3 regions of the Clavibacter tessellarius genome follow, and region 3 is predicted to be linked to each of the others. Evidence: riboswitches for the same ligand, from Rfam matches in the RefSeq annotation. Region 3 holds a riboswitch; each other region holds the start of a gene.
What was found. A riboswitch is a leader RNA that binds a small molecule or an ion and turns the genes downstream of it on or off. The one in region 3 is predicted to bind fluoride.
Positions count from the first base shown of each region.

Region 1: another riboswitch for fluoride. It lies ahead of glnA (type I glutamate--ammonia ligase); the one in region 3 lies ahead of glnA (type I glutamate--ammonia ligase).
Region 2: another riboswitch for fluoride. It lies ahead of glnA (type I glutamate--ammonia ligase); the one in region 3 lies ahead of glnA (type I glutamate--ammonia ligase).

Region 1 is NZ_CP040788.1:3,082,013-3,084,278, reverse strand. It holds gene FGG90_RS14745 (O-antigen polymerase) at 1-319, shown strand, start outside; gene FGG90_RS14740 (hypothetical protein) at 316-660, shown strand; fluoride riboswitch at 1,010-1,083, shown strand; gene glnA (type I glutamate--ammonia ligase) at 1,157-2,266, shown strand, end outside.
Region 2 is NZ_CP040790.1:34,392-36,657, reverse strand. It holds gene glnA (type I glutamate--ammonia ligase) at 1-1,218, opposite strand, end outside; fluoride riboswitch at 1,292-1,365, opposite strand; gene FGG90_RS15810 (hypothetical protein) at 1,887-2,129, shown strand; gene FGG90_RS15805 (hypothetical protein) at 2,252-2,266, opposite strand, start outside.
Region 3 is NZ_CP040789.1:26,084-28,349, reverse strand. It holds gene glnA (type I glutamate--ammonia ligase) at 1-1,281, opposite strand, end outside; fluoride riboswitch at 1,355-1,428, opposite strand; gene FGG90_RS15590 (hypothetical protein) at 1,950-2,192, shown strand.

The DNA of each region.
Region 1 (2,266 bases), on a different replicon from region 3:
CATCGCGGTCGTCGTGACCCCGTACCTCTTCTCCCTCATCCGCGGCGACGCGTACCAGGGCATGTCGACGAGCATCGCGTCGCTCGTGATCCTCGTGCTCTTCTTCTGGTTCTCCACCACGCGGAAGCAGGTGACCGGACCCGTGAGCGCCCCCGAGCCGCTGCCGGACGAGACGGCGTCGGCCGCCGAGCGCGAGCGCGCCCTCGTCGGCGCGGGCGTCGCCGCGGGCGCCGGCGTGGCCGAGCCCCGGCCGGCGGTCGGCAACGGCCGCGCGTTCCCCGCCGGCCGCCCGGCCGTGACCTGGGACCGCGACCGATGACGGGCCCCGAGATCACCGGCGACCCCGCCGAGGGCGCCGACCGCCGGGACCGCACGGCCCGCGCCGGCCGCGCGGATCGCGGCGACCGCGCCGACCGGCCGCGCCGCCCGCTGTGGAAGCGCAAGCGCCTGTGGATCCCCGTGGGCGTCGTCGTCCTGGCGGTCGTCGGCGTCGGCGTCTCGGCCGCGCTGATCCTGCCCCGCGTCGACACCGTGCAGAGCGAGCTCCGCGCCGCCCTGCCGCTCTCCGACCAGGTGTGTGACTTTCGCCGCTTAGTGGCGTCTGATCTTGATCAATCGATGGCGGCCCGGGCTGCGGTGGAGTGCCAGCGACACCCTTAGCCCGCGGCCTACTTCCCCGCCGTCAAGCTGCCGCGTGAGCGCGCGCGCGTGCCGCTGCGGTGCCTAACCGAATGCTGCTGCCCAAGCGCACGTCCGGCACCAACGGGTGGATGAGCCTCTGGGGCAGCAACGGTCGGGAAGTACGTCCTCGCCGCTCTCATGTTCGCCGGCCGCGTCGGTCCGATCGGGCTAGCGTCGGCCCTGGCCATCCGACGGCGGACCCTCCTCTACGAGTGGCCGGCGGATCGCCCCGTCATCGGGTAGCCCGCACCGACGCTGGCGTTCCCGGACCCTTCGCTGTCCCACGGGCCGAGGGGTGGCACACGATTCGATGTGCGGCGCGGGCTACACTCGCGGCGGCGATGGATCCCGCCAGGACGACCCGTCCGAACCGCACCGCTTGCTGATGGTTCCTATCCCACCCGTACGGGTGGTCGCTTGCGGTGCCATCGGTCCTGAGGCGATCACCTGCGCATCGACGCAGAAAGCAGCCAGCGTGTTCACTGACCCCAGCCAAGTCCTGGACTTCATCACGAACACGGACGTCACGTTCCTCGACGTCCGGTTCACTGACCTTCCCGGCGTCCAGCAGCACCTCACGATCCCCGCATCCACGGTCGACGTGAAGTTCTTCACGGAGGGGATCGCCTTCGACGGGTCGTCCATCCGCGGCTTCGCGAGCATCCACGAGTCGGACATGCAGCTCATCCCCGACGTGACGACGGCCTACATCGACCCGTTCCGCATCGAGCGCACCCTCATCATGGTGTTCGACATCTACAACCCCCGCAACGGCGAGATCTACGCCCGCGACCCGCGCCAGGTGGCCAAGAAGGCCGAGAAGTTCCTCGCCGCGTCCGGCATCGCCGACACCGCGTTCTTCGCGCCCGAGGCCGAGTTCTACATCTTCGACGACGTCCGCTACGAGGTGAACCAGCACACGAGCTTCTACTCGGTCGACTCCGAGGAGGGCGCCTGGAACTCGGGCCGCGAGGAGGAGGGCGGCAACCTGGGCAACAAGACGCCCTACAAGGGCGGCTACTTCCCCGTCAGCCCGGTCGACAAGCAGGCCGACCTCCGCGACGACATCAGCCTCAAGCTGATCGACGCCGGCCTCATCCTCGAGCGCGCGCACCACGAGGTGGGCACGGGCGGCCAGGCCGAGATCAACTACCGCTTCGACACCATGGTGCACGCGGCGGACGACATCCTGAAGTTCAAGTACATCGTCAAGAACACGGCCGAGCAGTGGGGCAAGACGGCCACGTTCATGCCGAAGCCGCTGTTCGGCGACAACGGCTCGGGCATGCACACGCACCAGTCGCTCTGGAACGACGGCAAGCCGCTGTTCTACGACGAGGCCGGCTACGGCGGGCTGTCGGACGTCGCGCGCTGGTACATCGGCGGCATCCTCAAGCACGCGCCCGCCATCCTCGCGTTCACGAACCCGACGGTGAACTCGTACCACCGCCTCGTCCCCGGCTTCGAGGCGCCCGTCAACCTCGTGTACTCGGCGGGCAACCGCTCGGCGTCGATCCGCATCCCCATCACGGGCACGAACCCGAAGGCGAAGCGCATCGAGTTCCGCGCGCCCGACGCGTCGAGC
Region 2 (2,266 bases), on a different replicon from region 3:
GGGCGGGAGCTCGTAGAGGTCCTTGTCGACGGGCTCGTGCGGCTCGATGCGGTTCTTGATGCCGTCGATGCCGGCCATGAGCTGCGCGGCGAACGCGAGGTACGGGTTGCTCGACGCGTCGGGCGCGCGGAACTCGATGCGCTTCGCCTTCGGGTTCGTGCCCGTGATGGGGATGCGGATCGACGCCGAGCGGTTGCCCGCCGAGTACACGAGGTTGACGGGCGCCTCGAAGCCGGGGACGAGGCGGTGGTACGAGTTCACCGTCGGGTTCGTGAACGCGAGGATGGCGGGCGCGTGCTTGAGGATGCCGCCGATGTACCAGCGCGCGACGTCCGACAGCCCGCCGTAGCCGGCCTCGTCGTAGAACAGCGGCTTGCCGTCGTTCCAGAGCGACTGGTGCGTGTGCATGCCCGAGCCGTTGTCGCCGAACAGCGGCTTCGGCATGAACGTGGCCGTCTTGCCCCACTGCTCGGCCGTGTTCTTGACGATGTACTTGAACTTCAGGATGTCGTCCGCCGCGTGCACCATGGTGTCGAAGCGGTAGTTGATCTCGGCCTGGCCGCCCGTGCCCACCTCGTGGTGCGCGCGCTCGAGGATGAGGCCGGCGTCGATCAGCTTGAGGCTGATGTCGTCGCGGAGGTCGGCCTGCTTGTCGACCGGGCTGACGGGGAAGTAGCCGCCCTTGTAGGGCGTCTTGTTGCCCAGGTTGCCGCCCTCCTCCTCGCGGCCCGAGTTCCAGGCGCCCTCCTCGGAGTCGACCGAGTAGAAGCTCGTGTGCTGGTTCACCTCGTAGCGGACGTCGTCGAAGATGTAGAACTCGGCCTCGGGCGCGAAGAACGCGGTGTCGGCGATGCCGGACGCGGCGAGGAACTTCTCGGCCTTCTTGGCCACCTGGCGCGGGTCGCGGGCGTAGATCTCGCCGTTGCGGGGGTTGTAGATGTCGAACACCATGATGAGGGTGCGCTCGATGCGGAACGGGTCGATGTAGGCCGTCGTCACGTCGGGGATGAGCTGCATGTCCGACTCGTGGATGCTCGCGAAGCCGCGGATGGACGACCCGTCGAAGGCGATCCCCTCCGTGAAGAACTTCACGTCGACCGTGGATGCGGGGATCGTGAGGTGCTGCTGGACGCCGGGAAGGTCAGTGAACCGGACGTCGAGGAACGTGACGTCCGTGTTCGTGATGAAGTCCAGGACTTGGCTGGGGTCAGTGAACACGCTGGCTGCTTTCTGCGTCGATGCGCAGGTGATCGCCTCAGGACCGATGGCACCGCAAGCGACCACCCGTACGGGTGGGATAGGAACCATCAGCAAGCGGTGCGGTTCGGACGGGTCGTCCTGGCGGGATCCATCGCCGCCGCGAGTGTAGCCCGCGCCGCACATCGAATCGTGTGCCACCCCTCGGCCCGTGGGACAGCGAAGGGTCCGGGAACGCCAGCGTCGGTGCGGGCTACCCGATGACGGGGCGATCCGCCGGCCACTCGTAGAGGAGGGTCCGCCGTCGGATGGCCAGGGCCGACGCTAGCCCGATCGGACCGACGCGGCCGGCGAACATGAGAGCGGCGAGGACGTACTTCCCGACCGTTGCTGCCCCAGAGGCTCATCCACCCGTTGGTGCCGGACGTGCGCTTGGGCAGCAGCATTCGGTTAGGCACCGCAGCGGCACGCGCGCGCGCTCACGCGGCAGCTTGACGGCGGGGAAGTAGGCCGCGGGCTAAGGGTGTCGCTGGCACTCCACCGCAGCCCGGGCCGCCATCGATTGATCAAGATCAGACGCCACTAAGCGGCGAAAGTCACAGCGCACGTCGCGCGACGCCGCGCTGGTCCGGGGAGGGATCCCTCGGCGGACGCTGGCAGACCCGCTAGCCATCGGCCAAGATCGGGTCATGGCCGACGCCCCCAGCCCTGCAGAAGCTAAGCGCCGCTCACGGCGAGGCTTCCGCGTGATCGGGACCGCGATCCTCGCGTTCAGCGTGCAGGGGTTCATCCTGGCGTCGGCCATCCGAGAGCAGAACGCGACCCTTGGCATCATCTGGGCCGTTGTGATCGTCATGTTCATCGGACTCTTCATGTTCGAGCGCTCCCGCGAGCGAACGCGCCGTGGGCGCGAAGCCCTCGGCAAGAACTGACGGGGCAGCGACGCCGGTCGTGACCCGCCACCGAGCACCGCGCCGCCCACGGATGCGTCCTTCAAGGGATCCCTTGCCGGACGCTGCGAGCGTGCGTCGTACGGGCCCCCTGTGGCGACCGGTCAGCGCTCGAAGCT
Region 3 (2,266 bases):
CTCGAGCGCCTCGAGGGCGGCTCCGAGCGACGCGGGCACCTGCGGGATGTTCTTCGCCTCCTCGGGCGGGAGCTCGTAGAGGTCCTTGTCGACGGGCTCGTGCGGCTCGATGCGGTTCTTGATGCCGTCGATGCCGGCCATGAGCTGCGCGGCGAACGCGAGGTACGGGTTGCTCGACGCGTCGGGCGCGCGGAACTCGATGCGCTTCGCCTTCGGGTTCGTGCCCGTGATGGGGATGCGGATCGACGCCGAGCGGTTGCCCGCCGAGTACACGAGGTTGACGGGCGCCTCGAAGCCGGGGACGAGGCGGTGGTACGAGTTCACCGTCGGGTTCGTGAACGCGAGGATGGCGGGCGCGTGCTTGAGGATGCCGCCGATGTACCAGCGCGCGACGTCCGACAGCCCGCCGTAGCCGGCCTCGTCGTAGAACAGCGGCTTGCCGTCGTTCCAGAGCGACTGGTGCGTGTGCATGCCCGAGCCGTTGTCGCCGAACAGCGGCTTCGGCATGAACGTGGCCGTCTTGCCCCACTGCTCGGCCGTGTTCTTGACGATGTACTTGAACTTCAGGATGTCGTCCGCCGCGTGCACCATGGTGTCGAAGCGGTAGTTGATCTCGGCCTGGCCGCCCGTGCCCACCTCGTGGTGCGCGCGCTCGAGGATGAGGCCGGCGTCGATCAGCTTGAGGCTGATGTCGTCGCGGAGGTCGGCCTGCTTGTCGACCGGGCTGACGGGGAAGTAGCCGCCCTTGTAGGGCGTCTTGTTGCCCAGGTTGCCGCCCTCCTCCTCGCGGCCCGAGTTCCAGGCGCCCTCCTCGGAGTCGACCGAGTAGAAGCTCGTGTGCTGGTTCACCTCGTAGCGGACGTCGTCGAAGATGTAGAACTCGGCCTCGGGCGCGAAGAACGCGGTGTCGGCGATGCCGGACGCGGCGAGGAACTTCTCGGCCTTCTTGGCCACCTGGCGCGGGTCGCGGGCGTAGATCTCGCCGTTGCGGGGGTTGTAGATGTCGAACACCATGATGAGGGTGCGCTCGATGCGGAACGGGTCGATGTAGGCCGTCGTCACGTCGGGGATGAGCTGCATGTCCGACTCGTGGATGCTCGCGAAGCCGCGGATGGACGACCCGTCGAAGGCGATCCCCTCCGTGAAGAACTTCACGTCGACCGTGGATGCGGGGATCGTGAGGTGCTGCTGGACGCCGGGAAGGTCAGTGAACCGGACGTCGAGGAACGTGACGTCCGTGTTCGTGATGAAGTCCAGGACTTGGCTGGGGTCAGTGAACACGCTGGCTGCTTTCTGCGTCGATGCGCAGGTGATCGCCTCAGGACCGATGGCACCGCAAGCGACCACCCGTACGGGTGGGATAGGAACCATCAGCAAGCGGTGCGGTTCGGACGGGTCGTCCTGGCGGGATCCATCGCCGCCGCGAGTGTAGCCCGCGCCGCACATCGAATCGTGTGCCACCCCTCGGCCCGTGGGACAGCGAAGGGTCCGGGAACGCCAGCGTCGGTGCGGGCTACCCGATGACGGGGCGATCCGCCGGCCACTCGTAGAGGAGGGTCCGCCGTCGGATGGCCAGGGCCGACGCTAGCCCGATCGGACCGACGCGGCCGGCGAACATGAGAGCGGCGAGGACGTACTTCCCGACCGTTGCTGCCCCAGAGGCTCATCCACCCGTTGGTGCCGGACGTGCGCTTGGGCAGCAGCATTCGGTTAGGCACCGCAGCGGCACGCGCGCGCGCTCACGCGGCAGCTTGACGGCGGGGAAGTAGGCCGCGGGCTAAGGGTGTCGCTGGCACTCCACCGCAGCCCGGGCCGCCATCGATTGATCAAGATCAGACGCCACTAAGCGGCGAAAGTCACAGCGCACGTCGCGCGACGCCGCGCTGGTCCGGGGAGGGATCCCTCGGCGGACGCTGGCAGACCCGCTAGCCATCGGCCAAGATCGGGTCATGGCCGACGCCCCCAGCCCTGCAGAAGCTAAGCGCCGCTCACGGCGAGGCTTCCGCGTGATCGGGACCGCGATCCTCGCGTTCAGCGTGCAGGGGTTCATCCTGGCGTCGGCCATCCGAGAGCAGAACGCGACCCTTGGCATCATCTGGGCCGTTGTGATCGTCATGTTCATCGGACTCTTCATGTTCGAGCGCTCCCGCGAGCGAACGCGCCGTGGGCGCGAAGCCCTCGGCAAGAACTGACGGGGCAGCGACGCCGGTCGTGACCCGCCACCGAGCACCGCGCCGCCCACGGATGCGTCCTTCAAGGGATCCCT